4 regions of the Mesorhizobium sp. WSM4989 genome follow, and region 1 is predicted to be linked to each of the others. Evidence: riboswitches for the same ligand, from Rfam matches in the RefSeq annotation. Region 1 holds a riboswitch; each other region holds the start of a gene.
The links. A riboswitch is a leader RNA that binds a small molecule or an ion and turns the genes downstream of it on or off. The one in region 1 is predicted to bind cobalamin.
Positions count from the first base shown of each region.

Region 2: linked by a shared signal. The riboswitch ahead of P9217_RS18555 (DUF1636 family protein) and the one ahead of bluB (5,6-dimethylbenzimidazole synthase) in region 1 are both predicted to bind cobalamin.
Region 3: linked by a shared signal. The riboswitch ahead of P9217_RS18770 (CbtB domain-containing protein) and the one ahead of bluB (5,6-dimethylbenzimidazole synthase) in region 1 are both predicted to bind cobalamin.
Region 4: linked by a shared signal. The riboswitch ahead of P9217_RS00475 (hypothetical protein) and the one ahead of bluB (5,6-dimethylbenzimidazole synthase) in region 1 are both predicted to bind cobalamin.

Region 1 covers NZ_JARTVN010000001.1:1,025,477-1,033,120, forward strand. The annotation lists gene P9217_RS05130 (exodeoxyribonuclease VII small subunit) at 173-424, opposite strand; gene P9217_RS05135 (histone deacetylase family protein) at 428-1,354, opposite strand; cobalamin riboswitch at 1,469-1,647, shown strand; gene bluB (5,6-dimethylbenzimidazole synthase) at 1,690-2,421, shown strand; gene P9217_RS05145 (aminotransferase class V-fold PLP-dependent enzyme) at 2,770-3,903, shown strand; gene P9217_RS05150 (D-amino-acid transaminase) at 4,143-4,997, shown strand; gene P9217_RS05155 (hypothetical protein) at 5,239-6,219, opposite strand; gene P9217_RS05160 (TetR/AcrR family transcriptional regulator) at 6,364-6,954, opposite strand; gene P9217_RS05165 (MFS transporter) at 7,076-7,644, shown strand, end outside.
Region 2 covers NZ_JARTVN010000002.1:1,216,461-1,224,104, reverse strand. The annotation lists gene P9217_RS18585 (NADH-quinone oxidoreductase subunit E) at 1-898, opposite strand, end outside; gene P9217_RS18580 (NADH-quinone oxidoreductase subunit D) at 899-2,089, opposite strand; gene P9217_RS18575 (NADH-quinone oxidoreductase subunit C) at 2,099-2,704, opposite strand; gene P9217_RS18570 (NADH-quinone oxidoreductase subunit B) at 2,709-3,290, opposite strand; gene P9217_RS18565 (NADH-quinone oxidoreductase subunit A) at 3,281-3,646, opposite strand; gene P9217_RS18560 (winged helix-turn-helix domain-containing protein) at 3,981-5,180, shown strand; cobalamin riboswitch at 5,210-5,410, shown strand; gene P9217_RS18555 (DUF1636 family protein) at 5,449-5,877, shown strand; gene cobW (cobalamin biosynthesis protein CobW) at 5,879-6,916, shown strand; gene cobN (cobaltochelatase subunit CobN) at 6,934-7,644, shown strand, end outside.
Region 3 covers NZ_JARTVN010000002.1:1,260,294-1,267,937, reverse strand. The annotation lists gene P9217_RS18805 (creatininase family protein) at 1-116, shown strand, start outside; gene P9217_RS18800 (tyrosine phosphatase family protein) at 132-641, opposite strand; gene cobD (threonine-phosphate decarboxylase CobD) at 644-1,693, opposite strand; gene cbiB (adenosylcobinamide-phosphate synthase CbiB) at 1,692-2,681, shown strand; gene cobO (cob(I)yrinic acid a,c-diamide adenosyltransferase) at 2,688-3,317, opposite strand; gene cobU (bifunctional adenosylcobinamide kinase/adenosylcobinamide-phosphate guanylyltransferase) at 3,319-3,840, opposite strand; gene P9217_RS18775 (CbtA family protein) at 3,833-4,630, opposite strand; gene P9217_RS18770 (CbtB domain-containing protein) at 4,646-4,825, opposite strand; cobalamin riboswitch at 4,862-5,060, opposite strand; gene P9217_RS18765 (gamma-glutamylcyclotransferase) at 5,131-5,817, opposite strand; gene P9217_RS18760 (aromatic ring-hydroxylating dioxygenase subunit alpha) at 5,959-7,158, shown strand; partial or broken gene P9217_RS30435 (MFS transporter) at 7,127-7,644, opposite strand, start outside.
Region 4 covers NZ_JARTVN010000001.1:97,811-105,454, reverse strand. The annotation lists gene P9217_RS00500 (ATP-binding cassette domain-containing protein) at 1-951, shown strand, start outside; gene P9217_RS00495 (nucleoside hydrolase) at 1,078-2,052, shown strand; gene P9217_RS00490 (hypothetical protein) at 2,083-2,226, opposite strand; gene P9217_RS00485 (hypothetical protein) at 2,758-3,483, shown strand; gene P9217_RS00480 (DOPA 4,5-dioxygenase family protein) at 3,728-4,135, shown strand; cobalamin riboswitch at 4,216-4,407, shown strand; gene P9217_RS00475 (hypothetical protein) at 4,496-5,272, shown strand; gene P9217_RS00470 (hypothetical protein) at 5,175-5,564, shown strand; gene P9217_RS00465 (HWE histidine kinase domain-containing protein) at 6,099-7,568, opposite strand.

The sequences.
Region 1 (7,644 bases):
TTTCTGCCCGAACCGGTCTGACATTGTGCACCGAGGTGTGTTGAGATTCAGGTCAGACCGAGCCGAAAATGGCGGGTTCCGAGAACCGGACCGGAGCGTACTTGAAGGACGTGAGCACCGGAACCGCAGAAAGCCGCGTTTGCAGGCGGCCTCACCTGAATATCAATACACCTCACTCGGCGTCGAGCGGCTCCGTTCCAACCGGCTTGCCGTCGCGCGAGAGCCTGATCTTCTCGACCTTGTCCTCGGCGGCCTTGAGCAAGCGGTCGCAATGAGCCTTCAGCGCCTCGCCGCGCTCGTAGATCTTGATCGACTGGTCGAGCGGAACGTCGCCGCGCTCCAGATCATCGACGATCTTCTCCAGCGCGTCGAGCGCCTGTTCGAAGCTCATCGCCTTGACGTCTTGGTTAGCTTCATCAGCCATCATTCATCCCTTCATCAGCCGCCCGACATGGGCGGCGACCGAAAATGCCAATCCTTGCAGATCGTAACCGCCCTCCAGCAGGCTGACGAGCCGGTTGCCGCTGTGGCGCCCGGCGCGCTCCATCAGCTGGCCGGTCGCCCAGTCGAAATCATCCTCGGTCAGGTTGATCGCGGCCAGCGGATCGCGATGGTGCGCATCGAAACCGGCGGAAATGATGATCAGATCCGGCTGGAAGGCGTCGATCGACGGCAGCACGCGCGACAGGAAGGCGTCGCGGAACGTGTCGCTGCCGGTGCTCGGCGCAAGCGGCGCGTTGACGATGTTGCCGGCGCCGGTCTCGCTCTTGGCACCGGTGCCCGGATAGAGCGGCATCTGGTGGGTCGAGCAATAGAGCACCGACGGATCGTCCCAGAAAATGTCCTGCGTGCCGTTGCCGTGATGCACATCCCAATCGACGATGGCGACGCGCTCGGCCTGGTGCTTCTCCTGCGCATAACGGGCGGCGATCGCCGCGGTGTTGAACAGGCAAAAGCCCATCGCGGTCGCTTTTTCGGCGTGATGGCCGGGCGGACGCGCGGCAACGAAGACATTGGCGGCGCGGCCCTCGAACACATCGTCGACTGCGGCGTTGGCCGCGCCGATCGCCGTCACCGCCGCCTGCCAGCTTTTCGGGCTGGCGCTGGTGTCGGCATCGATCGAGACGATTCCCGACTCGGGAATCGCAGCGCGGACACGGCCGACGAAATCCTCCGGATGCGCGTAAAGGATCGTCGCCTGGTCGCCTTCCGGCGCCTCGACGCGGTCGAGGGCCGAAAAAGCCTCATCGTCGAGCACGCGCTCGATGGCGCGCAAACGGTCGGGCCGCTCGGGGTGGCCGGGCGGCGTGAGGTGTTCCAGGAATACCGGATGAGTGTAGAGACGAGTGGTCATGGCGCCTAATCTAGGCACCTGTCGCACGGATAGCCATGTTTCAGCGCCGAATGATTGGGGAAATCGCGCCCAATCGTGTCGCTGGCGGCATTGGCCCGGCTTCGGCTTCGCGATAAGGTCGCGTCGCTGCCTGGTGCCCGCAACGCGGGAGAATCGGGAACACGGTTGAAATCCGTGGCGTGCCCAACGCTGTGAGGGGGACCGCGCCGGCAAACGCCACTGTCCCAGACGGGAAGGCGCCGGATGCGGGTCGATCCCGAGCCAGAAGACCGGCCCGGCAGACATGGTCATCCGCATGGTCAGGCGGAGGACTGCTTATCGCAAGGGGACAAGCGATGCAGGCACGAACAGCCGCCGCCGGCGGCGATGACTTTGACCAATTGGCGCGCGACGCTGTCTACCGGGCCATGTTCACCCGGCGCGACGTGCGCAGCCATTTCCTTGCCGACGATCTCGACGACAGCGTTTTGGCGCGGCTGCTCACCGCGGCACACCACGCGCCGTCGGTCGGCTACATGCAGCCCTGGAACTTCATCATCATCCGGGACGCCACAAGGCGGCGGCAGGTGCGCGACCTTTTCCTCGCCGCGCGCGAACAGGAACTGCCGGCGATCGAGGTGGAGCGGCGGGCGCTCTACCGCAAGCTGAAGCTCGAGGGCATCTGCGAAAGCGCGCTCAACCTGTGCATCACCTGCGACCGCCAGCGCTCGAATAACTCGCCGCTCGGGCGCTGGCACAATCCGGAGATGGACCTCTACAGCACCGTCTGCGCGGTGCAGAATTTCTGGCTCGCGGCGCGGGCGGAAGGCGTCGGGGTCGGCTGGGTGAGCATCATCGAGCCCGAAGCGCTGAAGCGACTGCTGTCGATCCCCGAGCACGTCACGCCGATCGCCTATCTCTGCGTCGGCCGTGTCTCGGAATTCGCGCCAAGGCCCGACCTCGAAGCGCATGGCTGGGGCAAGCGCCTGCCGCTGCCCGAGCTGGTGATGAGCGAGACCTTTTGCGGCGCCGGCGAGGCGCCGCTCAAATCGGCGATCGCTCGTCTCGGAGAACGATTGAAGCCTTAGAACCGCTCGGCGTTCCATAGACCCGCACCAACCGCAACGCGCCATCGCGCTTCGCGTTTGCGCAATGGCGCATTGGCAGGCCTGACCGTCGTTGCCCGCTCTCAGAAAACCGGGGATTGTTCGCGCATCGCTTGACAACGTGACGGTTCTTCTTGGCGTGGTTGGGCCGGATCTCCGCACTCGCTTCCTCACTGCTAACCCTGTGCCAAGCGATGTCGTTCTCGGGCTTCAACGTCTGGTGAATTCACCGGCGTTCGGAATTAAATTCTGTCTTCTCATGTGAATAGGCAGATTGAGCTGGGCTTCGGCGCTTATTGTCGGGCGATAGATGAGACCCGGCGCGTTCCCATGAACTTTTTTGCAATAGATCGGTCCGCCGAACATGAGGGCGAAGCGGAATGGGAGCGCATCCGCGCAAAATACCCGCCGCAAGAACCATTCCTCAACTTGAACAACGCCGCGGTCAGTCCCCCACCGACTGTTGTCGAGGAAGCGACGGTTGACGCCTACCGCTTCATCAGTCGCAATCCCGACTACAATATGTGGAGCAAGCTCGACACAGCACTTCCTCATATCAAACGCGAGCTGGCGGAACTGATCGATTGCAGCCCCGGAGAGATCGCGCTGAACCGGAATTCGTCGGAGGGTCTTTCGACAGCGATCTTCGGAATACCGCTAACTAAGGGCGATCAAGTGCTGATCTCGCCTTGGGACTACCCCAGCGTTCGTGCGGGCTGGCTGCAGCGGCAACAGCGCGAGGGCATCGAGGTTGTAAACTGCACCTTCGACCTCATGGACAGCGACGACGACATCATCGAATCCTATGTTCAGGCGATGACCCCGCGTACCCGCGTCCTGCAGCTGACTCACATGTACCACTGGAACGGGCGTGTCCTGCCGGTGAACCGGCTCTGCGAGATCGCGCGGGAGCGCGACATCATGACTGTCGTCGACGGTGCCCAGACTTTTGCTCAGATGCCGGTCAGCTTCCGCGAACTCGATTGCGATTTTTTTGTCACCAGCCTGCACAAGTGGCTCGGTGCTCCTATCGGCAACGGGATGCTGGTCGTCAGCGAACGCCGGATCGATACCACCTGGCCATTGCTTGCACCTTTCGACCAGCCCGCGGTGCACATAGACAGATTCGACCATTGGAATCTCGGCACCTACAATTCCGCTGTCCAGGCAGGAATCGCGCCCGCAATTCAATTCCACAAGGCGATCGGCGCGGAACGGATGCATGCGCGACTGCGCGAACTCACCCGATATTGGGTAGGTCTCGTCCAGGACATTCCCGGTTTCAGGCTCCATACGCCGACCGACACGGGACAGCCTCGCTGCGATAAGTCTGTTTTCGATCGACAGCATCGACATGCAGCAACTCGAGCGCGACCTTCGCGAGAAACACCAGGTCCACGTGAAATACCGCAAGGTCGAGCACGTCGAGGGTTTGCGGGTTTCGCCACACATTTACATGCTTAAGCGCGATCTTGATGCCTTTGTCGCCGCGCTGCGAAGCGCTGTGGAGTGAACCGACGAATTTCTCGGGGCTGTGCCTGACCTTAGCCGCCTGCTGTCTGGCGAATAGCGTTTTCGCAGTCGAGGGGTGCAGGATGGCAGCGCCGCTATTGCGCTTGAAGCTGCCTAGGCCTGCACCCTGACAAGAGTTCAATAGTTTCGCTCAAGGCCGTGAGCGTGGTCTGCATTTTTGAGGTCTATCAATGCGCCAAGTCTATGTGAGTGGATCCTATCTACCGGAAAGCGAGGCCCGTATCTCGGTCTTCGATCGGGGCTTCCTGTTCGCCGACGGAGTCTATGAGGTCACGCTCGTTCTTGATGGCAAGCTCGTCGATTTTGCCAGTCACATGGCGCGCCTGCGGCGATCGCTCCGTGAGCTCGATATGCCGTTCTCCCTGACCGAAGCAGATCTTTTGAAGATCCACAGGGAGCTCATTGGACGGAACAATGTATCCGAGGGACTTGTCTATTTGCAGATCACCCGGGGCGCGGCCGACCGCGATTTCATATTTCCTACTCGGGATACGCCGAACACCGTGGTGCTCTTCACACAAGAGAAGGCACTTGTCGAAAATCCGGTCGCCATGCGCGGCCAGCACGTCATAACCGTGGAAGATCTCCGGTGGCGGCGCTGCGACATCAAAACGGTGCAACTCCTGTATCCCTCCATGGCCAAAATGCAGGCGAAATCACGCGGCGCCGATGACGCATGGCTAGTGAGGGATGGTTACGTCACGGAAGGCTCTTCCAACAACGCTCATATCGTGACTTCGGATGGGACGATCGTCACGCGGGATCTCTCGAGCGATATCCTGCACGGGATTACCCGGGCAGTCGTTCTGCAGTGCGCAAGTGAACTTCATCTGCGGGTGGAGGAGCGCCCATTCACGGTAGTAGAGGCCAGACTTGCGACGGAGGCGTTTTCAACGTCATCATCCGGGCTGGTGAACCCGGTGGTCAGGATGGATGGTGCGCCGATCGGCAACGGGCTGCCGGGCGTAGTCACCCGGCGGTTGCGACAAATTTATCTCGATAGAAGCCGAGCATCGGCGATCTAGCGTTGATCGTCGACGGTGTTCTCTGCGGCGTCAAACATCGATACGATACCTGCCGGTGGCGTTACTGGGGCGCATATGGACCGCGCTAACTCAAGCACTCCTGACGCCAGCCCTGCACGTGAATAGCTCGCCCGAGCACTCGCGGCGCCCAAGTAGCTTGACAAGGCCGCTGCTAGGCTGGCGTTCGCGCCAGATGCTGGCGGCGATCCTTCCATTGGCGGGGCATCTCCTCTGACTCTAGTCAAGCGGTCCTTGGCGAATCCCAGCGCGAGCCGCCGAAGGGGCTGAGCGCCTTGTCGCGCAATTCCCTGAACTTGGACGAGGCTTCGGCCAGGCGCCGGTCCCATTCCGGATTGGGGACCTGGCCCTCGATGGTGGCGAAGTAGACCTGCATCAGCGAAGCGATGGCGAAGGGCTCGATGAAAGCCGCCTTGAAGGCCCAGGCGAAGACGATGGCCAACACGAAGGCCCAGCCGGCAAGCTGGCCCGGCATGGCCCAGAGGATCGCGGCGGCGGGCGCCAGCATCAAAAGGAAGATGACGAAGGAAACACCCCACATGATCACCGCCAGCCAGACGGCGTTCTTGACCATCAACTTGCCGTTCTGCGCATAGAGCACGACGCCTTGCCTGGCGGTCTCGAAAGGCGAGTTGGAATTGGTGCGGATGTTGTAGCCGAGGATGATCTCGTCGACATAGGTCAGCGACAGGCGGATCACGGTGTTGATGAAGCTCACCAGACCGCTCAAGCCTGGAATGGGTAGGAATGCAGCAATGCCGCCGATCAGCCCGGTGATGGCGCGGATGGCGCCTTTCACCAGCTGGTCGACGACGAAAAGGATTTTGGCCTCGGCGAAGCGCTTCGTCACCACTTCGCGCGCATAGGCGATCTGGCCCTGGCCGTCGGGAACGTCCTGCCCGTCGATCAGATGGACCATGACGGCGATATGGCCGGCCTTGAGCACATAGAGAATGTATTCGCGGATCCAGTAGACGGCGATCGAGACCACGCCGAAGCCGACGATCCCACCCCACAAGGCAAAGGACATCGGCCCGTCCGGATCGGTCGAGATGTGGCCGACGCCGTAACCGACGCTGGCGCCGGTACCGGTCGCTGTTATGTAGGCCACCGTGATGCCGAAATAGACGATGATGCGAAAGACGATGAACGGCCACGTCCGCATCATGATGGACACCGACCGGCCGATGCTGAAGTCCCACATGGCCCCGACCCTCCGCCTCAGAGAATTGGCGGGAGAGGATGCGCTCGCTCCTGCCAAAGTCAATGTCGGAGGGATTTTGAGCGGGGGACAATTGTCTGAGGCAGCGCGGACCCGAGTGATTGCCCGGAACGCCGCGACCGGATGCTATTTGGTTTTCAGGCCTTCCAGCAGCTGCTTGAACGCCGCCACAACCTTCTTCGACGTCGCTTCCGGATCCTTGGCATTGGCGATGCGCTGCGAGGCCTGGCTACTGGCGCCGTTGATGAGCCGCGCTGCGGTCTCGGGGTCGAGATCGGGAACGACGACGCCCTCCTCCTGCAGCTTTGACAGGTGATCGGTCATTGAAGCCGTGCAGGCGCTGGCGTTGGGCCACTGAGCCGGATCGCCGAGCACGGCCGGGCCGTCCCTGAACATGATGCGCTGGATTTCCGGCTCAAGCGCCATCTCGATATAGGTGGTGCATTCGTCGACGAAATGCTGCCAGCGAGTAGGCGCCCGCGAGGCCACCTCGTTCACCCGCGCCGCCATCTCGGCGTCGATCTCGGCGATCACCGCCTGCAGCAGCCCCTTCTTGTCGCCGAAATGATGATAGAGCGCGCCGCGCGTCAGACCCGCCGAAGCGGTGAAATCGTCCATCGAGGCCTCGGCATAGCCGATCGTGCCGAAGGCATGGCGCGCGGCCGCGATCAGCTTGGCGCGCGTCTCGGCGATCATCTCCTTGCGGGGTTTGTGCATGGCTCCTGGTCTTATTCACATACGCGTCGTATGCTAATTGACATACGCGACGTATGAACTATCTGACATTCATACGCTGCGTATGTAATTGCGGCGCCTTCCCTTGTCGAGGAACGGGACCATGCGAAACCCATATTCGGAAATCTTTCGGGCTCCTGGCACGAAGAGCTTCGCCGCGGCAGCCTTCATCGCCCGGCTGCCGATCGCCATGGCGCCGATCGGCATTGTGGCGATGCTGTCACAAACGCATGGCGAGTACTGGCTGGCCGGCGCCGTCTCGGCCACATACGCTTTGGTCAACGCCTTCCTGTCGCCGCAGGTCTCGCGGCTGGTCGACCGCCTCGGCCAGAGCCGGATTGCCGTGCCGACGACACTTGTCTCGGCGCTTGCCTTCGCGACCTTGATCGTCGCGGCCAACCAGCACTGGCCGGTGTGGACCTTGTTCCTATCGTCGCTGCTTGCCGCCTTAATGCCCAGCATCCCGGCGCTGGTCAGGGCGCGCTGGACCGAGATTTTTCGCAACCGCCCCGAGCTCAATACGGCCTTCGCCTTCGAATCGGCCGCGGACGATCTGGTCTATGTCGCTGGGGCATCGCTGTCGGTGGGCTTGAGCGCCGCGCTGTTCCCGGAAGCCGGGATGGTGGTGAGCACCCTGCTGCTCGCCTTCGGCTCGGCGGCATTCCTGCTGCA
Region 2 (7,644 bases), on a different contig from region 1:
CCTGGTTGGCATTGGCTGCGGAGTGGCGCGGCGCCCTGACGCTGGCCGCCTTCTCGATGGCGGGCGAAACCTTGACCGGCGACGGTGTCCTTAGTGCCGGACTGGTTTCGGGCGCGTCGGTTTTCGGCTTGCCGGATTTCGATGGCCCGACAGGGGCCGAGGGCGGCGCGGCAGGCACCTGCGAGACGACGGCGGCGGATGCAGTAGCCGGCGCTGCGGCAGCGGCTTGTCTGGCTGCCTTCGCGGCGGCCTTGGCTTCCTTGTCGCGGGTGGATTTCAGGATTGCCTTCTCGCTCTTCAGCGTCGTCAGGCCCGTGGCCGGCTCCGAACCGATGCGGCCGTTCTGCGGACCGGGCTTCACCTCGGCGCCTTTGCCGGCTTCATAGAGATCGATGATCTCGGCAAGGCGCTCCGGCGTCAGGTCTTCGAACGTGTCCTTGAAGATCATGACCATCGGCGCGTTGACGCAGGCGCCGAGGCATTCGACTTCCTCCCACGACAGCGTGCCCCTGTCGTTGGTATGGAACTGGTCGTGATGGATCTTAGACCGGCACACATCCATCAGCGCTTCCGAGCCGCGCAGCATGCAGGGCGTGGTGCCGCAGACCTGGATATGGGCGCGGGTGCCGACCGGATTGAGCTGGTACTGCGTGTAGAAGGTGGCGACCTCGAGGCCGCGGATGCGCGGCATGCCGAGCATATCCGAGATCGTCTCGATCGCCGCTTTCGTCACCCAGCCTTCCTGTTCCTGAGCGATCATGAGCAATGGGATGATGGCCGACTGCTCGCGTCCCTTCGGATATTTGGCGATCCACTGCTGCGCCGCCGCGGCGTTCGCCTCGTTGAAGGCGAAGGAGGCTGGCTGGACGCTGGCATCTGCGAGACGGCGGACTGACATTTAGCGATCGACCTCACCAAACACGATGTCGAGGGAGCCAAGCACGGCGGTGACGTCGGCCAGCATGTGGCCGCGGCACAGGAAATCCATGGCCTGCAGATGCGCAAAACCCGGCGCGCGCAGCTTGCAGCGATAGGGCTTGTTGGTGCCGTCGGAGACGAGATAGACGCCGAACTCGCCCTTCGGCGCCTCGACAGCCGCATAGACCTCGCCGGCCGGCACGCGATAGCCCTCGGTATAGAGCTTGAAATGATGGATGAGCGCTTCCATCGAGCGCTTCATCGCCGCGCGCTTCGGCGGCACCACCTTGCCGTCGAGGTTCGACACCGGTCCGGCGCTCTCCTTGCCGAGCAGAAGTTCGACGCACTGGCGCATGATCTTGGCCGACTGGCGCATCTCTTCCATGCGCACGAGATAACGGTCGTAGCAGTCGCCGTTCTTGCCGATCGGGATGTCGAAATCCATCTCGGAATAGCATTCATAAGGCTGCGCCTTGCGCAGGTCCCAGGCCGCGCCCGAGCCGCGCACCATCACGCCCGAAAAACCCCAGGCCCAGGCGTCGGCGAGCGACACCGTGCCGATGTCGACATTGCGCTGCTTGAAGATACGGTTGCCGGTGAGCAAGGCATCAAGGTCGTCGACCGACTTCAGGAACGGATCGATCCACTTGCCGATATCCTCGATCAGCTTCTGCGGCAGGTCCTGATGCACGCCGCCTGGCCGGAAGTAGGCCGCATGCATGCGCGAGCCGGAGGCGCGCTCATAAAACACCATCAGCTTCTCGCGCTCGACGAAGCCCCACAGAGGCGGCGTCAGCGCGCCGACGTCCATCGCCTGCGTCGTCACATTGAGGATGTGCGACATGATGCGGCCCATTTCGGAATAGAGCACGCGGATCAGCTGGCCGCGCTTCGGCACCTCGATGCCGAGCAGGCGCTCGGCCGCGAGCGCGAAGGCATGCTCCTGGTTCATCGGCGCGCAATAGTCGAGCCGATCGAGATAGGGCACCGCCTGCAGATAGGTCTTGGCCTCGATCAGCTTCTCGGTACCGCGATGCAGCAGGCCGATATGCGGATCGACGCGATCGACCACCTCGCCGTCCAGCTCCAGCACGAGACGCAAAACGCCGTGCGCAGCAGGGTGTTGAGGCCCAAAGTTAATGTTAAAATTGCGGACGGAGGTTTCAGCCATTGTGGCGCCTCAATTTGGCTTCGCCTTTTCATCGCCCGGAAGGACGTAATCCGTTCCCTCCCATGGGCTCAAAAAGTCAAAGTTTCTAAATTCCTGCTTCAATTCCACCGGCTCATAGATGACTCGCTTGGCCTCGTCGTCGTAGCGAACCTCGACGAAGCCGGTCAGCGGGAAGTCCTTGCGCAGGGGATGCCCTTCAAAGCCGTAGTCGGTGAGGATGCGGCGCAGGTCCGGATGGCCGGAGAAGAGCACGCCGTAGAGATCATAGGTCTCGCGCTCGAACCAGTCGGCGCCGGGATAGACGCCGGTCAGCGACGGCACCAGCGTCTCCTCGTCGGCCTGGACCTTGAGGCGGATGCGGACGTTCTGCTTCGGCGACAACAGGTGGTAGACGACGTCGAAGCGCTTGGCACGCGACGGATAGTCGGCGCCGCAAATGTCGATGATCGAGACGAACTGGCAGCGCGGGTCGTCGCGCAGGAGGGTCGCGACCTCGGTCAGGTTGCCCGGCTCGACGCAAACCGTCAGTTCGCCATAAGCAAGCACCGTTTCGCCGATGCGGCCGGAGAGCTTCTCGCCGAGATAGGTGGAGAGTTCGTGCAACGCCAAGGCCATTGGTTCACCGTTCGATCGTGCCGGTGCGGCGGATCTTCTTCTGCAACAGGAGAATGCCGTAGAGCAGCGCTTCGGCGCTCGGCGGGCAGCCGGGGACATAGATGTCGACCGGCACGATGCGGTCGCAGCCGCGCACCACCGAATAGGAATAGTGATAATAGCCGCCGCCATTGGCGCACGAACCCATCGAGATGACGTAGCGCGGCTCCGGCATCTGGTCGTAGACCTTGCGCAGCGCCGGCGCCATCTTGTTGGTCAGTGTGCCCGCGACGATCATGATATCGGACTGGCGCGGAGACGCGCGCGGCGCGACGCCGAACCTCTCCGAGTCATAGCGCGGCATCGAGGTGTGGATCATCTCGACCGCGCAGCAGGCGAGACCGAAGGTCATGAACATCAGCGAGCCGCTGCGCGCCCAAGTGATCAGCGCCTCGGTCGAGGTGACAAGGAAGCCCTTGTCGGCCAGCTCATTATTGATCTCGAGGAAGAAGGGATCGTCCTCCCCCACCGGCCTGCCGGTGTTGGGATCGATGATGCCCTTGGGCTTCGGCGCGACGAGGGTGCCTGAACTGTCGTTCAATCCCATTCTAGCGCTCCTTTTTTCCATTCATAGGCAAAGCCGATGGTCAGCACCGCCAGGAACACCATCATCGACCAGAAGCCGAGCATGCCGAGCTTGGCGAAGGACACCGCCCACGGGAACAGGAAGGCGACCTCGAGATCGAAGATGATGAACAGGATCGACACCAGGTAGAAGCGGATGTCGAACTTCATGCGGGCGTCGTCGAATGAGTTGAACCCGCATTCATAGGCGGAAAGCTTTTCCGGATCGGGATTGCGGTAGGCAACCAGGAACGGCGCAACGATCAGCGCCAGGCCGACGACCATCGCCACTGCGATGAAGAGCACGATGGGCAGATACGAACTTAGGAGTGCGCTCATGCGGCGACTTTCCTTCGGCGGCCAGTTCACTTTGATTACAGCAACGGACTCTAAGGCGGAAGCGTGACAGTTTAACCCGCTGAACCGTTTTAGGTGGCCTATGCTGCGACGCGGCGAGGGTTAGCGCAGCGGTTTCGGCGACGCAAGTCAAACCTTGTTCAAAATCCGGCCCTGGACGCCATATCGGAACAAACTGGTCCGATCCGCTCCTGTTTGATTTCCTTCATCTTTTACTCCACTTTTCTATCCTGACATATCTCCCGCCATTTGCCTGCTAGCATGGCCGGAATCACCGACTGGAAACCCCGGCAAAGGATCAGGGCAAGGTAGCTGGATGAAAGAAAAGATCTCGCTCGCCGCAGCAAGGCGCATTGCGCTCGGCGCGCAGGGTTTTACCGATGCGCGGCCGGCCGGCACGCCCGATCGTCGCCATCTCGCCCGTGTGCTTTCCCGAACTGGCCTGCTGCAGATCGATTCCGTCAGCGCCGTGGTGCGCGCCCACTATATGCCGCTCTATTCGCGCCTCGGCCCCTACCCCCTTGCGCTGCTCGACAACGCGGCCGTCACGCGCAAGCGAACCGTCTTCGAATACTGGGCCCATGAGGCTTCCTTCCTGCCCGTCGAGACCTATCCGTTGATGCGCTGGCGCATGCAGCGGGCCGAGAAAGGCGAGGAAATGTATCTCGGCCTCGCCAAATGGGGCCGCGAGCGCAAGGCGATGATCGAGGAGATCTACGGGCAAGTCGCGGAACGCGGGCCGATCGCCGCCTCCGACATCGAAGGCCACAAGGGCAATGGCGGATGGTGGGGCTGGAGCGAGGCCAAGCACGCTTTCGAATGGCTGTTCTGGGCCGGGCGCATCACCACCGCCTACCGGCGAGGATTCGAGCGCTATTACGACCTGCCCGAGCGGGTTCTGCCGCAGGCCATCCTCGACCTGCCGGTGCCCTCGGTCGAGGACGCGCATCGCCAATTGCTGCGCATTTCCGCCCGCGCCCATGGCATCGCAACCTATGGCGATCTGCGTGACTATTTCCGCCTGGCGCCTGGCGATACGAGAGCCAGAATCGAGGAACTGGTCGAGATGGGCGAACTGCTGCCGGTGAAGGTCGAAGGCTGGGACAAGCCCGCCTATCTCCACAAGGACGCCCGCTTTCCGCGCCGGATCGAGGCCCGCGCCCTGCTCGCGCCCTTCGATCCGGTGGTATTCGAACGCACCCGGACGGAAAAACTCTTCGGCTTCCGCTACCGCATCGAGATCTACACGCCGGCCGAGAAGCGCCAGTACGGCTACTACGTGCTGCCTTTCCTGCTCGGCGACCGGATCGTTGCCCGGGTCGATTTGAGAGCTGACCGGCCGGCCGGCGTGCTGCGCGTCCATGCGGCTTTTGCCGAAGCCGGCGCTCCCGCCGAAACGGCCGCACAGCTCTTCGATGAGTTGAAACAGATGCAGGCATGGCTCGGCTTGGAAACCATCGAGGTGACGCCGGCCGGCGACCTTGGGCCGGCGTTGGCCGACATTTCGGTGTCGTAGCCGCGCGTTGACATGCCAGCACCTCTAAGCCTAAATCCGCCGCAGACGGTCTCCTCCCGGCAAGGGGAGGAGCCAAGAGGGAATGCGGTGCGGGAAAACCCAAATCCGCGGCTGTCCCCGCAACTGTGAGCGACGAGCCTCAGCCGAAAACCACTGGGATGTTTCCCGGGAAGGCGGCGTAAGGCGACGACCCGCGAGCCAGGAGACCTGCCGTCTGAGACATGAGAATCCGATCGCTCGGCGGGTTTTCCGGGCAAGGAGCCTGGTTTTGGATCGCAACGTCAGTTTTCCGGCTAATACCGCGGACACTTCGTCCGAACCCCGCGACGCGCTATCGGAAGTGACCGTCATCGTCTGCTCCTCCTGCCGCGATGAGACCGGTTCGGACGCGCATCCGCGCGCCGGCGCCCTCCTTGCCGAAGACGCGCGCCGCGCCGCGCCGGACGAGAAAATCCGCATCCGCATCGTCGAGTGTCTCGGCAATTGCAAACGCCGCCTGAGCGCGGCGCTGCTGCGCGACGGCTGCTGGAGCTATGTCTTCGGTGATCTGGAAACGACCAGCGGCGCCGACCTCGTCACCGGCGCAAAGCTCTTTGCCACCTCGACCGACGGCCTCATCCCCTGGCGAGGCCGGCCCGATTCCCTCAAGCGCGGCCTGGTTGCCCGCCTCCCTCCCCTCGACCTGCTGAAGGACTGACATGACCGCATCCCTCTCCCGTGTTCCCTGCACTGTCGTCACCGGCTTTCTCGGCGCCGGCAAGACCACGCTGATCCGCAACCTGCTCGAAAACGCCAAGGGCAAGCGGCTGGCGATCATCGTCAACGAATTCGGCGATGTCGGCATCGACGGCGAGATCCTGAAAGGCTGCGGCATCGACACCTGCCCAGAGGAAAATATCGTCGAGCTCGCCAATGGCTGCATCTGCTGCACCGTCGCCGACGATTTCGTGCCGGCGCTCGACCAGATCCTGTCGCGCACGCCGAAGGTCGACCACATCCTGATCGAAACCTCCGGCCTCGCTTTGCCGAAGCCGCTCGTCCAGGCCTTCCACTGGCCGACGGTGAAGAGCCGCGTCACCGTCGATGGCGTCATCGCCGTGGTGGACGGTCCGGCGCTGGCCGACGGCCGCGTCGCCTCCGACATGGACGCCCTGCAGGCGCAGCGCGCCGCCGACGATTCCCTCGACCACGACGATCCGGTCGAAGAGGTGTTCGAGGACCAGATCGCCTGCGCCGACCTCATCATCCTGTCGAAGAGCGATCTGATGGACGCGGCGGGCTCAGTCCGCGCCAATGCCGTCATCGGCGAGCATGTGGCGCGCGCCGTCAAGGTCGTGCCGACCGCGCAGGGCAAGGTCGATCCCTCCGTGCTGCTCGGTCTTGGTCTCGCGGTCGAGGACGACATCGAGAACCGCAAGACCCATCACGACGACGAGCTCGACCATGAGCATGACGATTTCGACTCCTTCGTCATCGATATCCCGTCCATCGCCAGTCCGGACGAGCTGGCCAAGCGCGTCGCCCTCGCCGCCGAGCAGGAAAACGTTCTGCGCGTCAAAGGCTTTGTCGAGGTGGGCGGCAAGCCGATGCGGCTGCTGCTCCAGGCCGTCGGCCCGCGCGTCAACCATTATTACGACCGCGCCTGGACGCCGGACGACGACCGCCGATCGCGGCTCGTCGTCATCGGCCTCAAGGGGCTGAACCGCCCGGCGATCGAGCGTATCCTCGCCGGCTGAGGCAAGACCGAACCGCGATGCACATCCTCACCACGACATCCGCCTCGCTCGACGATCTCGCCGAGCCGATCGACCTCAGGCAGACGCCCGCGGATGTCGTGGCCCTGTCCTTCACCGACAGCGATCTCGCCGGCCTCGCCGCTGCGTGGAAGGCCGACGCCGCGCGGCTGCCGTCGATGCGGCTGGCAGCACTTCGCGATCTCCGCCATCCGATGTCGGTGGACCTCTGGATCGACAGCGTTGCCCGTCACGCCAAGGTGGTCCTCGTCCGCATCCTGGGCGGCTACGACTGGTGGCGCTATGGCTCCGAGCAGCTCGCCGCGGTCGCACGCGAGCGCGGCATCAAGCTGGCGCTGCTGCCGGGCGGAAGCCATGACGAGGACCAGCGGCTGATCGAAGCCTCGACCCTGCCGCGCGCCGAACTCGACGCCCTGCTCGGCTATTTCCGCGAAGGCGGCCCGGCGAACATGAGCGCGCTGGTGCAAAGACTGGCAAGGCTCGCCGGGTCGGATACGGCCGTGGCCGAGCCGGTGAGCGTGCCGAAGGCAGGGTACTATCAACCAGGAATCGGAGCTGTCGCGAAATCAGTCTTCTTGAACGTCGGCGATCCGTCACACCTCCCTCTGTCCGGCAGGAGAGAGGGGGGTGTGGCGGAGCTCAACATCGACAGCGTCGGTGCCCCCGTCATCCCCATCCTCTTCTACCGCTCGATGCTGCTTGCCGCGGAC
Region 3 (7,644 bases), on a different contig from region 1:
ACGCCAGCATCGCCACCGCCGAAAAAGGCCGGCTCACGGCCGAGCATCAGGCCGATGGCTTCATCAGCCTGGCCAGGGATGTGCGTAAGGCGAGGCTTGCCGACTGGCTGGCGTAGCGGAACAGTGCGAGCTCAATCTCTAATGCTGAGTTCGAACGGAATCCCTTCAAATGCATCTGCACCGCGCCCGATTGCTTCGACCGCCGCGATCATCCGGCCTTCTCGCCCAAGCAACATATCCGCAACGGCAATCAGCCTTGGATTGGGCGTCGCTGACGGCGAGAGAAAGCGCAGCGTCTTCGCCAGCTCCGCCTCGTCGCGTTTGGGCGCCAGTGCCGCCGCGATAATATAGGCCGATGCCGTCGAGCGGCTGATACCGGCATAGCAGTGCACGACCATCGGTTTGGCCCTGTCCCAGCGATAGGCGAAGTCGAGCAGCGCGCGCACATGCTCCTCGCCCGGCATGGTCATGCCTTCCTGCGCGGCGACGATGTCGTGCATGACGAGATGCAGATGGTTTTCGGCCAGTATCGAGGCCGGACGGATCATCCCGGTGCCGTCGGCGAGCAGCGACAGCAAGCGCTCCGCGCCGGTTCTCGCAACGGTCTCCTCCACCTTCGACAGCGAACAGACATGGATCATCGTCAGCACTCCTTCGGCGCATAGTCGCGCCGCGAGGCCCACGCTGCAAGCGCGCTCTCGAGCCGCTGCCACTCCTCTTCGCTGCCGGGCAGACCGACGCGCAAGGCGTGCGGACGATCGGCAAAATGGCGGACCAAGATACCGCGTTCGCCAAGAGCGGAGAACAGGGAGGCAGCATCGGAGAACGACAAATAGCGGAACAAACTGGTGCCGCCGGCGACCGCGATACCGAATCGGCTGAGCAGCGCGTCGAGGCGCTTGGCATCGGCTGCCAGGCCCTGTCGCATGTCATCCTGCCACCCGGCATTCGCCAATGCGCGGATTCCGTATTCAAGTGCAGGACCGGCGACAGCCCATGGCCCAAGCTGCGCCTCCAGCCGCTCGGCTGTCAGTTGGTCGGCCAGCGCGAAACCAAGCCTGACGCCGGCAAGGCCGAAGAATTTGCCGAAGGAGCGCAGAACCACCATACCACCCTGGCCCACATCGCCGGCAAGGCTGTGTTGGACCGGGCCGACATCCATGAAGGCTTCGTCGACCACCAGCAGGCCGCCCTTCGCGCGAAGCCGCGCAGCAAGGCCGACCAGGCGGTGCCTTTCGATCACTCGCCCATCCGGATTGTTCGGGTTGACCAGCACGGCAAGGTCAGCGTCCGCCAAGGCGTCGAAGTCGCCCACCTCCACAATCGCATGGCCTGCAATCGCGGCCGCCCTGGCGTGTTCGGCATAGGTTGGACCCAGCACCAGTGCCTTGCCGGGCCTCACCAGCGAAGCGACCCGCGGCAACAGGATCTGCGTGCCGGGCGCGGCCACGACATGCGCCGCCGACCGCGCGCCATACGCCTTGGCCGCAATTTCGGCCAATTCGCGCAGTCGTCCTGGCTCGGGCAATCGTGACAGGGCGGTGGCGGGCAGATCGAAAAGCGGATAGGAGTGCGGATTGATACCTGTCGAGAGGTCAAGGAAAGGCTGTGGCGCATGAGGAAAGAGCGCGCTTGCCCGGCCAAGGCTGCCGCCGTGATCAACCGCTGCAACCGCTCCGCTTAGAAGCTTCATGTCGATACTGATCGCTTTCCTGTCACTCGCCATCGAACGTGCCCTTGGCTACCCGGACTGGCTGTTTAACGCCATCGGTCATCCGGTAACCTGGATCGGCAGGCTGATATCCTTTCTCGATCGCAGGCTCAACCGCGCCACCGATTCCGACGAATTGCGTCGCCGCCGCGGCCTCCAGGCGCTTCTGGTCGTCCTGCTGGTGCCGGCGGCCATAGGCCTGGCGCTGCATGTCCTGCTCTGGCTGATCTTTCCGTCCGGCCTGGTCATCGCGGCCATTCTCAGCTCCTCGCTTCTGTCGCAGAAGAGCCTCGCCGAGCATGTCGAGGATGTCGCCGATGCGCTGGAGACCGGCGGCCTCACGCTCGGCCGCATCGCCGTTTCGCGCATCGTCGGCCGCGATCCGGACAAGCTCGACAGGGCGGGCGTTGCCCGAGCCGCGATCGAAAGCCTGGCAGAGAATTTCTCCGATGGCGTCGTCGCGCCTGCCATATGGACCGGTGTCGGTGGTTTGGCCGGGGGTGCTGCCTACAAGGCCGCCAACACCGCCGATTCCATGATCGGCCACCGCACGCCGAAATACGAGGCCTTCGGCCGGGCGGCCGCTCGCTTCGACGACCTGGTCAACCTGCCGGCATCGCGGCTCACCGGCCTGCTGATTGTGCTGGCGGCCTTCATCGTCAAGGGCGCCGACCCCCGCAACGCCTGGCAGGTCATGCGGCGTGACGCGAAGAAGCACCGTTCGCCCAATGCCGGCTGGCCGGAAGCCGCCATGGCCGGCGCGCTGGGGCTCGCCCTGGCCGGACCGCGCAGTTATGGCGGCGAGGTCGTCGAGGATGCCTTCATGGGCGAAGGCGGCAGGCGCGAGGCCGAAAGCACCGACATAAGGCAGGCGCTGGAACTCTATCGCGTCGCCGACGGGCTGCTGATCGGCCTGTTCGCGATTTTGTCGGCGACGGTGATCTATCTGACCATTTTGATCGGCGGCTAAGGCGCCTCAGAACTCGATCCCCTGCTGCGCCTTCACGCCGGCCGCGAAATGGTGCTTGGTCAGCCCCATCTCGGTGACGAGATCGGCCGCCTCGACCAGCAGCGGCTTGGCGTTGCGGCCGGTGACGACGACATGCAGGCCCTCGCGGCGCGCCTTCAGCGCCGCGACCACCTTTTCCAGCTCGAGATAATCGTAGCGCAGAGCGATGTTGAGCTCGTCGAGGACGACGAGGCTGATCGAAGGGTCGGCAATCAGCTCGAGCGCCTTCGCCCAGGCAGCCTCGGCGGCGGCTATGTCGCGCTTCAGGTCCTGCGTCTCCCAGGTGAAGCCCTCGCCCATCGCGTGCCAGACGACGCGATCGCCGAAGGCGGCGAAGGCATCCTTCTCGCCCGTGTGCCATTTGCCCTTGATGAACTGGACGACGCCGACGCGCTTGCCGTAGCCAAGCATCCTCAGCGCCAGGCCGAACGCAGCCGTGGTCTTGCCCTTGCCCGGCCCCGTATTGACGATCAGCAGTCCCTTCTCGATCGTCTTGCCGGCCACCTCGGCATCCTGCACCGCCTTGCGCTTGGCCATCTTGGCTCGATGGCGTTCGGCATCCTTGTAGTCGATGATCGTGTCTTTGATCTCGCCCATGTCACTTCGCCTTGAGCGGCAGCCCCGCCACCATCATCAGCACGCTGTCGGCGACAGCCGCGACCTGCTGGTTGAGCCGCCCGGCGGCGTCGCGGAACCGGCGCGCCAGCGCATTGTCCGGCACGATGCCGAGCCCGACTTCGTTAGACACCACAAACCACGGTCCGCGCGGCTGCGAAAGCACATCCGAGAGCCGCCGGCACTCGGCCTCGATATCGTGGTCCGCCAGCATATGATTGCTCAGCCACAATGTCAGGCAATCGATAAGCACCGGCTGGTGATCGGGCAAGGCGTCGATCGCGCCGACCAGGTCGAGCGGCGCATCGACGGTGACCCAGCCTTTGCCGCGGCGCGAGCGATGCAGCGCGATGCGCTCGCGCATCTCCTCGTCATAGGCCTGCGCGGTGGCGATATAGGCCCAAGGCGACGGGCTTGCCGCCACCAGGCACTCGGCATGCGCGCTCTTGCCGGAGCGCGCACCGCCGATGATGAAGGTCAGATGGCCCTCCGCGCGATCAGGCAAAGCTGTCGCGCAGGCTGGTCGACGTACCGGTGAAGCGGCCGCGCACCACACCGACGGCCGCACCGAGCACCAGCCAGAAGACCAGATCGGTGAGGGTCACCGCCACCACGAACTGATGGTGCAGCCCCTCGGGAATCGCCGTCTCGAAGCTGACGGGCTGCGGCGCGCCGACTACGTGCGGAGCGACGATCAGCACGACCGCCAGAATTGCCAAGGGCAGCGACTTGCGAAAGGCGATCAATCCAAGGCCGACCGCGGTTGCGGCCACCGTCGAAATCCACCAGATCTGGCGCGGCAGAAGTTCCGCCGCCGGCATGGCCGGCAGTTCCGGCGGCAGGCCGAGGCCGGGCGCGAGCGTGAAAACCGCAAAACCGGCAAGGCCCCAGAACACGCCCTGGCGCCAGCTGCCGATGCCACCGGCGAATTCCGAGACCGCGACCAGGATCAGCGCGAAGCCGATGCCGGTGACGATGTTTGCGACAACGTTGAAGGCGAAGCGCTCGAAGCCGTCGGCCGGAGCCCAGCCCTCGTCCTCGGTCGGAGCCGCCGCTTCCGTCGACGCAGGAGCGGCGCTGCTCATCGCATTGCCCGCCGGTTCGGCCGAGCTCATGGCAGTGCCAGTTCCAGTGTTGGCGGCATGGTCGTGGTGATGACCGCCGCCCGCCTTTTCATAGACTTCCGCTTTGAGGATCAGCGGCACGGTCGCATAGGCCTGCATGCAGGCAAGCGCGATGCCCGCCACGAGCCCTGCGATCGCCGCGACGAACACGACGTTGCGAAACAGATTCATGATATCGGGCCTTCGTCAGTGGCAGGGAAAAGCCATCGAGTGACGATAGTCGTGGGCAGCGTTGTGGACCGCATCGATGTGCGAGAAGCCGACGAAACCGACGACGAAAATGCCGAGCAGCGCGGCGAGAGCCAGCTGCATGATGCGCGACTGCGAGGAGACGGAGGCGCCGAGGGCGACGGAAGCGGTATTCATGTCTTGTCCTTTCGCCCTCCACCCGAGGGCATCGAAGTCAACTTTCCTGTCGCCGGCAGGTCTCCTGGCTCGCGGATTCGCACCCTTCCCCACCTTCCCGAGGACAAACCTCAGTGGTCTATGGAGAGGACTACCGCACACAGTTGCGGGGGCAGCCACGGCTTAGGGCAAAGACTCCACCCTCACCGCATTCCCTCTTGGCTCCAAAAACGGAACCGACGACGCCAGCGACTATAGGCAGAATCGTCGCGACCGGCAAACCAAATTCCGTCACGCCGCAGCGTGATTGCGGCACCGGTTTCGAACTAAGATCCGGCGATCCGCTCGGCGACGAGCTTCTGCAATCGCCACAAATGGCGGTCGTGAATACCGCGCTGTTCGAGGTTCTTCACCGTGTTGTAGAGATAGTCGGCGCCTGAACCCCAGTGGCCGCACGAGGTCGCCAGCCTTTCGACCACCTCGTCTTCGTTGAGTGGGCCGGCATAGGTCGTGCCTTTGCGATTGATGACGAAGGCAAGCGCTCTCAACGGCCCCTTGTCGGTTGCGAGTTGCAGCAGGCGCGGCCGGTAGCTGGTCGGCTTCAGCGTCATCTCGCGGCGAAAAAGCCTGTCCAGCGCCTGCCGGCGGTCACCACCGTTCAGGCGGAAAGCAACGCCCTTGCATTGGCCGCCACGATCCAGCGCCATCATCAGCCCGGGGCTTTGCTTGGTGCCGCGCCAGCGCGTCATCTTCATGCAGAAGGAGCGATGCCAGCCGCGAGCCACGGCGACGCGCTCCTCAAAATGCTCGATTTCCGGTTTCCAGATCAGCGAGCCGTAGCCGAACAGCCAGAGAGGCTCGGTTGCAGGTAGCTCGGCCTCGAATGCATCCAGCATGGCTTCATAGTCGCTGTCCACGAGATGCTCGGCATCCGGGTCGGGCCCCGGGTCATCGACCGCGCGAAAACAGCGGGCGACCAGTTCCACGGTCAGCGACATCGTTCTTGCAGGCATACTTTGCAATCCTGGGCAGCCGGCGAAACCGCAGGCGATTACGAAGTGACCTTAAGGGCAGCACCCGGAAGCGACAATGGCCGCGCAATTGACAACGGTCCTGCCCGGGTGTCGGCTGTCATCAGCCAAGGGGAGCCGCTCATGCAGCCAAATCCTAGCGAACACAGCCGCTACAATGGCCTCACCAGCCTCGAGCCGACGTTGCCTGCAAGCGCCTATCGGGAAGCCGACGCTTACCGGCTCGATCTCGAAGCGATCTGGTATCGGAGCTGGCTCATGGTTTGCCGCGAAGCCGATCTCGCGGAACCTCTTGCCTTTCGAACCGCGCGTATCGGCTCGCAGCAGGTCGTCGTGCTGCGCGACGAGACCGGGAGCTTGCGCGCCTTCCACAACACCTGCCGGCATCGCGGCTCGCAGCTCTGCCTGGAAAGCGAAGGGCGGCTGAAGGCAAGGCTGCTCACCTGCCCCTACCACGCCTGGTCCTATTCGCTGCGCGGCGATCTCGTCCGTGTCCCATCGAAATCGCTGCCCGAAGGCTTCGACAAGGAAAATTATCCGCTCTACCGGGTGGCGCTGTCAGTTTGGCGCGGCTTCGTCTTCATCAATCTCGCAGAGGATCCCGATGGCTCGGCGGAAGCCTCCTTCGACTCCGCCTCCCGCGATCTTTCGAACTGGCCGCTGGAGACGCTCGTCCCCGGGCACCGGTTCACCAAGGTGATGAACTGCAACTGGAAAATCTTCTGGGAGAACTTCAACGAATGCCTGCATTGCCCGGGCGTGCACAAGGACCTGTCGCGGCTGGTGCCGATCTATGGCCGCGGCCTGATGGCGAGGCATGACGATCCGGAATGGGCGCGCTATGCGGATAATGATGCGCCGGAGTTTTCCGGCGGCCTACGCGCCGGCGCCGAGACCTGGTCGCGCGACGGACGCGTCCATGGGCCGGTCTTTGCCGGGCTGACGCCGGCCGAGCGAGCCGCCGGCCAGACCTACGCTACCTCGCTGCCCTCGATGTTCGTCGTCGGCCATGTCGACTATGTCCGCACGGTGCGTCTCGCCCCGCTCGGGCCGGAGCAGACGGAACTCACCGCCGAATGGCTGTTCGCGCCCGATGCCCTGGCACAAACCGATATCGACAACATCGTCGCCTTCGGCACCCAGGTGCTGGAGGAGGACGCCGCGATCTGCGAGATCAACCAGAAGGGCATGCACTCGATCCGCCACCAGGCCGGCGTGCTGATGCCCGAGGAGTACGATTTGCGCCGCTTCCACGAGTGGGTGCGTGGGCGCCATGCCGCGTTGCAGCCGGTCAAAACGACTTCGGCAGATAGCGCCAGGTGAAGAAGCCACAGAAGGCGGCCAACAGGCCGAGCGTGACGAACACCGAGCCGAGACCGAAGAAGGAGAGCACCACCGAATAGACCAGCGGCGGCGTCAGCTCGGAGAAATCGAGATAGGTTCGGTAGACAGCCGCCATCTGCGCTCGTTCATAGGAACGCACTGAGCCCATGAAGGCTGTCGAGCCCAGCGCGTCGAGCGCAATGGTGAACAAGGCGCCGCCGAGCAGGAAGGCGGCGGTGAGCAGCGGCGTCGGCGCCGCCGGCCACGAAGAGCATCGCCGCCATGGCGAAATAGGCGAAAGCCATGGTCCGACGGCCGCCGAAGCGCTTTCCCGCCCTGCCCCAGAAGATCGCCATGAACAGAAGCGCATTGCCGGCCGAAACCAGCAGCCCGCCGGCAAGCTTGCCCTCGCCCGTGATCACCATGAACAGCGGGCCATAGACGAAGAAGGTCGTCCAGAACACGAGCGCCCGAAGGCGATCAGCC
Region 4 (7,644 bases), 930 kb from region 1:
CTCTGCGCGCCGAAATTCCTCGAAGGCTCGATGTCGCTCGGCCAGGTCATGCAGGCGGCCTCCGCCTTTGCCATCGTGCAAGGCGCGTTCGGCTGGCTGGTCGACAATTATCCGCGCCTGGCCGATTGGAACGCCTCGGCGCGCCGCGTCGCTTCGCTGATGATGTCGCTCGACGGGCTGGAGCGCGCCGAAGAGAGCGAGTCCTTTGGGCGCATCCGGCGCGGCGAGACGCAAAACGGCGCCATGCTCAGCCTGGACGATCTCTCCGTCACCCTCAACGACGGCACCGGCGTGGTCAAGGAGACGAAGGTCGAGATCAACCCGGGCGAGCGGGTGCTGGTCGCGGGCGAATCCGGCACCGGCAAGTCGACGCTGGTGCGGGCCGTCGCGGGCCTGTGGCCCTGGGGCGGCGGCAGCGTCAATTTCCATGCCGGCAAGCGGCTGTTCATGTTGCCGCAACGCCCCTACATCCCGACCGGCACGCTGCGGCGCGCGGTCGCCTATCCGGCCGCCGCCGACAACTGGACGGTGGACGAGATCGACGCCGCCCTCGACAAGGTCGGCCTCGGCTACCTGCGGGACAGGATCGAGGAAGAGGCGCCGTGGGACCAGACGCTCTCCGGTGGCGAAAAGCAGCGCCTCGCCTTCGCGCGCCTGCTGCTGCACGAGCCAGACATCGTCGTGCTGGACGAGGCGACCTCGGCGCTGGACGAGAAGAGCCAGGACAAGATGATGCAGACGGTGGTCCAGGCATTGCCGAAGGTCACCGTCATCAGCGTCGCCCACCGCGCCGAGCTGGAAGCCTTCCACAGCCGCAAGATCACGCTGGAGCGGCGCGAGGGCGGCGCGAAGCTGGTCAGCGATGTGGAGCTGGCGCCGCGCAAGGGCAAGCGCAACGTGTTCGCGCGGGCGCTGTGGGGGAGCGGGGCGAGAGGCGGGCAGGCGCGCTGAGGGCGGCATTATGGGCGGGGCGGCAAGAGCGTCAGTTGTGGTGATCGCGCTTCGGCCGGATGGCAACCTTGACGTCACCAGAGGCCCCGGTCTGTAATCGCCGCAGGCCAGGGAGAGGCGACCCCCATGGAAAAGATCATCCTCGACTGCGATCCGGGGCACGACGATGCCATCGCCATCCTGCTTGCGGCCGGCAACCCGAACATCGACCTTCTCGGCATCACCACGGTTTCGGGCAACCACAATGTCGAGAACACCACGCGCAATGCGCTCTCCGTATGCACGGCCTACGGCATAAAGGTGCCGGTGGCGAAAGGCTCTCCCGGCCCGCTGATCATCGACCAGGTGCTGGCCGTCGAGATCCACGGCGAGACCGGGCTCGATGGCCCGGAGCTGCCGCCCGCCTCGTTCGAGCTCGACAAGCGCCATGCCGTCGACTTCATCATCGAGACGGTCATGGCGCATGAGCCGAAAACCGTCACGCTGGTGCCGGTCGGGCCCTACACCAACATCGCTCTAGCCGTGCGCAAGGAGCCGCGCATCGTCGAGCGGGTGAAGCGGGTCGTCGCGATGGGCGGAAGTTTCACGCGCGGCAACATCACGCCCGCGGCCGAGTTCAACGTCTATGCCGACCCGGAGGCCGCAGACGTGGTGTTCCGCGCCGCTTGGGACGTCACCATGGTGGGGCTCGACCTCACGCACCAGGCCTTGGCCACCCCCGACCTGCAGGACAGGGTGCGCGCCGTCGGCGGGCCGATCGCCAAATTCATTCTCGATATCTGGGAGTTCATCGCGACCACGCATGGCGGCCTGCTGCAGATAGCCCATCCCGCCGTCCATGACGCCTGCTGCGTGGCGGCGATGATCGATGCAGGCGTCTTCACCACCGAGAAGGCCGATATCCGCGTCGAGCTTGCCGGACGGTGGACCAAGGGCATGACGGTCTGCAATTTCGAGAAGCTGGGCGGCATGCGCCATTTCGGCGGCACGGCGAGCGAGCAGGTCGATTTCCGCCATACCGTGGCGATGAAGCTCGACCATGCGAAATTCTGCGACCTGATCGTCGATGCGCTCGAGCGCCTCACCAGTCAAAAGGCGTGAGGCGCTCCAGGGGCAAGGCCTAGCCGGCCCTCACAGCAGGAACGATTGCCTGTCGCGCAATGTGGCGCTGATGGCGGCGATGCCGGTCTCGATCTCGCGCTTGTTGGCCAGGATCGCATCGCCGGCCGCACCCTCGACCATCGATCGCAACAGGTCGGCCTGGCCGACCAGCACCGCGTCCTTGTCGGCCAGCGCGACGAGCGTTGCGGCTTCGAGCCGGTAGCGCGGGCGCCTTGCCGCCCTGGGCGACTCTCAAGCCTCCAGGCCCGCGCACGCCAGGAAGTGGGGGAGAATTGGCCCGGCGAAGGCGAGACGGCCATTTCGACGAGAGCCCGGCGTCGGCATCAGCAACCGGCGCTGGCACGGTGGTGTCCTTGTTCTGTTGCATTTTAGTTGAAACTAATTTGAAAGTTACCCGTTAGCACCGCGTAGGCGAGCTCAAACTTGCCCTGCTGTCGACAGCTAAGTTGAAAGGAGAAGTCCTAAGCCTTTTTCAGTGCTTGGCGTTGCCGAGACCGCTTTTCTATCATTCGTCTTTCGAGCGGCCTCCAGCCGCGCCGGTCACCGCCGAGGCCGATGCCTGGCAAGGCGAGAAGTCGCCATCGCTCGGCACGCGTTCGCGCGACGAAGGCTTCGCAGACCGCTGTCGAGCGGAACGCTCGATGAGGAGCCACACAAGGTTGGCCTTGGAACAAAGGTCTGGCCATGAAAAAATACCTAGCAGCCGCGCTGGCGATCGCCATCCCGATCGGGCCTGCCTCGGCGCTTGACGTCGGCGTGGGCGGCAAAGTCGGCGGCATCGGCGTGGGCGCCGGATTGGGCGCCGGTTCGCAAGGCGTGTCGGCGGGCGTGGGCGCCAGTGCCGACGGTGTCGGCGGCGCAAACGTCGGCGCATCGACCGGCGGCGGATCGCTCGGCGTCAATGCCGGCGGCAATCTGGGCAGCACCAGCACAGGCGTGTCGACAAGCGTGGGCGCCGCCGCCGCGGGCGACGATCCTTCCGCCGTCAGCGGATCGGCTGCCTCTGCGCAGAACCCGGCCGCGGTGCCGACAGCCCCTGCTTTGGCCAAAAGCGCGACGCAGACCATTGTGCTGCCTCCAGTGCTGAGGCCCTCCAGATCCGCCGGCGGCGACCTCTGGCGGGTCACCAAAGGCTATCGCATCGCGCCGCTGTCACCTCCGAAGGCGATACCCGGCACGCCGGCCGCCGTAGTGCGCGCCTGTCGCGCCGCGATCGCGGCGGCCGCCAAGCCCCTCGGCGCCGTGCGTGTTTACACGGTCAGCGCCGGCCCCTTGCGTCAACGCCGAAGCGGGCTCAACGCGCCGATCGAGGTGCGCATAGACTATGACGGGCGAGGCGGCATCGAAGTGAGGCAGGCGAAAGTCGGCTGTCGCCTAAATGCGAAGGGCGCGGTCACCGCGGTGATTTAGGGCAAAGGCAGAACGGCCGTTGCCATCCTTCCTGCCGGTTGCAACCTCGGCGGTTTGGCAATTCCTCGCCCCCACAAGGTGGACGGGAGAGGTGGCTCGGCGCAGCCGAGACGGAGCGGGGGAGCGCCATATCCGATAACCCTGCCGACCGCAGGCGCGGACCTCGGCCGGCTGCAGACAAGGCGCCCGCGCTTCGGCTAGAGTTCCGCCGGGCGCAAAAAAATCATCGAAGGGGAGCATCGCGATGAACGAAGTCAGGCCGATCGCCGAGATCGCCAGCTATCACGCCCATATCTACTACGGCGGGGAAGCCGAGCGGCAGCATGCCGAATGGCTGCGCCAGCGCATCGCAGAGCGTTTCCGCGTGCGCCTGGGCAATTGGCGCGACGAGCCGGTCGGCCCGCACCAGCAAGCCATGTACCAGGTCTCCTTCGCCACCGAGATCTTTGCCACGCTGGTTCCCTGGCTGATGCTGAACCATGGCGGCCTGAGCATCCTCATCCATCCCAACACCACCAACCCCAAGCGCGACCACCTTATCGACCCGATTTGGATCGGCCAGGCGCTGCCGGTGAAGGGCGACGTGCTTGGCGAAGAGGACGAGGCGGAAGAGGCGCTGGAGGTGAATACCGAGCCGACGCTGGGGGTGTGAGGGGGGCGCGGCGATCTCGTCACGATGGCGTGAGAGGCGGCTGGCCGGCGGAGTTGTCGATTGACTGACCAATCGCGGTGTGGCGAATTCGCGCCGATGGTTCCCTTCGGGGATCAAAAGGGAACGCGGTGCGGAGAAATCCAAAGCCGTGGCTGCCCCCGCAACTGTAAGCGGCATGCCGGTTTCACGATGCCACTGGCTGCATGGGCCGGGAAGGCGAAAGCGGCGGGAATCCGCGAGCCAGGAGACCTGCCATCATGGACGTCAAAGCAGAACATCGGACGGGTGATCCGGTGTGCGCGCCTGGCCGGAGGGCGGGGCGAGTTCCCTGCGATGACAGGCAACGTCAAAGGCAGAATCATGCTGACCCAACTATCGAAAATGCTGAACAAAACCGCGCCGGACCTGAAGGCCAGGCTGATTACAATCTACGGGGCGCTCGCCATTCTCAACGTCGGGGCGTGGCTGTGGGCTTTCGTCGCCTTCCACGACAAGCCGACATTGCTTGGCGTCGCTCTCGTCATTTATGGCCTCGGCTTGCGCCATGCCGTCGATGCCGACCACATAGCGGCCATCGACAATGTCACGCGCAAGCTGATGCAGAACGGCAAACGGCCGGTCTCCGTCGGCTTCTTTTTCGCACTCGGCCATTCGACGATCGTCGTCATCGTCGCTGCGGCTATCGCGGCGGCAACGTCCCTGCTCGGCCGCTTCCAGAGCTTTCAGGAGATTGGCGGCACGATCAGTACCGGCGTTTCCGCACTCTTCCTGCTCGCCATCGCGGCGATGAACATCGTCATCTTGTTCTCGATCTACAGAAGCTATCGGCGGGTGCGGGCCGGTGAGGCGTTTGTCGAGGAGGACCTGGACCTGCTGCTCAACAATCGCGGCTTCCTGGCCCGCGTCTTCCGCCCGATGTTCCGGCTGGTGTCGCAGAGCTGGCACATGTTCCCACTTGGTTTCCTCTTCGGCCTTGGCTTCGACACCGCGACCGAAGTCGCCATGTTCGGCGTGTCCGCGGGCACAAGCGGCCAAGGGCGTGCCGTTCGAAGCCATTCTGGTCTTCCCGGTGCTTTTCGCGGCCGGTATGTCACTGGTCGACACGACCGATGGAGTGATGATGCTCGGCGCCTATGAGTGGGCCTTCGTCAAGCCGATCCGCAAACTGTACTACAACATCACGATCACCCTGGTGTCGGTCCTTGTCGCAGTACTGATCGGCGGCATCGAGGCGCTCGGCCTGATCGGTGACAAGCTCGGTCTGTCGGGTGGCTTCTGGAACGGCGTCGGCAGGCTCAACGACAATTTCAACAATCTGGGCTTCGCCATTATCGGCATCTTCATCGCCGCCTGGGCGATCTCCTACCTCGTCTACAAGGCCAAGGGGCTGGACGATGTGGAGATCGGATCCGCAGCAAAGAATTCATAAGCCGCCGGCGGCGGCTGGCTGCAGCAGGCCAGCCGCATCTCTCTGCCATCAGACGCCGGCGGGCTGCCAGCCTGCCGCCTTGAATGCCTCGGCATCGGGAAGCCGATGACGGCAAAGGTCGATCGCCGCCCCGTCAGCGGTGCTCGGCTTGACATTCTTGTTCCCATTTTGTTCACTGTTGGCAGACAGCGACAGGAGATCGCCGGCCCGTGCGCACGCGCTTCAAAGGCATGCTGAGGAGCCGTAGCCCAAGCCTTTGGAAGTGTGACGGAATTCTGCGCTTGGATAAGCCAGGGGTTAAGGCCTGGGATAAGCCCCATAATCCATAAGCCAGAATCCAGAGTCCAAATATCCAGAGTCCAGAACAGAAAAGCTGGCGCTTTTCTGTTCTAAAAAAGCGGGGAAGGGGAAAGCAAAAATGGGAGCAGCGCAAGCCATTCGGCGTACGGCGCTACGGCGAGGGCTCGGCGGCGCCAGCGAGCTTCCGACGTGGCGGCGAGCCGCCCTGTTCGGTCTCCCAGGATGCAACCGGCCTCACGTCAGCCCGGCGATCTGCTCATCGCCGTCCAGCTCCGCCCCGCCGGCGACGACCACGTTGGCGAGCGGCGCCGAGAGCGTCCAGCGAACGAGGCCGGGCAGCCGTTCCATGGAGGCGCTGCCGGAGAGGCTGGTGGGGACGACGCGCTGGAGAACGACGCTGCCGAAGCCTTTGTGCGGCTTGGCATCGGCGGCCGCGGGAGGTTCGGAAAAATGTTCCTCCCAGACCAGCTCGAAATCGCTGCCTTCGGGGGCCGGGGCTACCCGCCAGTCCATCCGCACGGTTCCGGCGTCGCCGGCCAGGGCGCCGTATTTCGTCGCGTTGGTGCCCAGCTCATGCAGCGCCATGCCGATGTTCTGCACCGCGTTCAGCCGCAACGTCACGTCCGGCCCGCAAGGCGAGATCCGCTCTTCGTGTCCGAACGGCCGCAGATGTTCGCGCACAAGGTCGGCCATGCCCGCGCCGCGCCAGTCGTTGAGCACCAAGAGGTCGTGCGAGCGCGACAGCGCCATGATGCGTTCGCGGATCTGGTGTTCGAACGCGCGCGGGTCGGTCGCGCGCTTGCTCGTCTCGCGGATCATGGAAAGGATCACGGCGTATTGGTTTTTGACGCGGTGGTTCACCTCGCGCATCAAGAGTTGGATCTGCTGTTCGCTCGCCCGTTTTTCGGTGATGTCGGCCGCCATGCCGAACCATTCCAGGATGCTGCCGGTGTCATCGACGATCGGGATTGCCCGTGAGGTGGTCCAGCCGGCGGACCCGTCGGCGCGCCGCACCCTGTGCTCGAGCTCGAACACGCCGCGCTCCATGATGGCGCGCTCGATCGCCGCCTGGATGCTCGCCTGGTCTTCCGGGAACAGGTATTCGTCGCGCCAGCGGATCGCCGGCCCTTGGGCGCTCGACAGGAAGCCGCGGCCGTCCAGCTCATGCATTTCCTGCCAGTCCGGGCTCATCCGGTAAACCACGTCGGAGCTGGCATTGACCAGCGCGCGAAACCGCTGCTCGCTTTCGCGCACCTTTGCTGCCGCCAGCACCCGGGCCGTGGTCTCCGAAACGATGCAGAGCACGGCTTCGACCGTGCCGTCCTGCGCCCGCACTGCGGAATAGGAGATGTCGAAATAGACCGTCTCGCCGACCAGGCCGGATCGTTCGATGTAGAAAGGCCGGTCCCTGGCCGAGAAGGTTTCGCCGGTTTCGAGAACTCCGCGCAGCAGCGGCTCGAGGTCGGTCCAGAGCTCGGACCAGTTTTCCTCGGCGGGACGGCCGAGCGCGCGCGGATGCTTGTCGCCAATGGTCGGCGCGTAGGCGTCATTGTAGAGCGCGACAAACTCCGGCCCGCAGAAAAGCACGATCTGGGCTTCGGCGGCGAGCATCAGGTCGACCGTCGTCCTCAGGCTGAGCGTCCATGTCTCGATCGGCCCGAGCGGGCTTTCCGACCAGGGAAATTCGCGAATGAATCGCGCCATCTCGCCGTTTCCGCGAGGCCACGATTCACGGAAGAGCCCGTCAGCCATAGGCGCATTAACGCGCGACGCCGTTTAT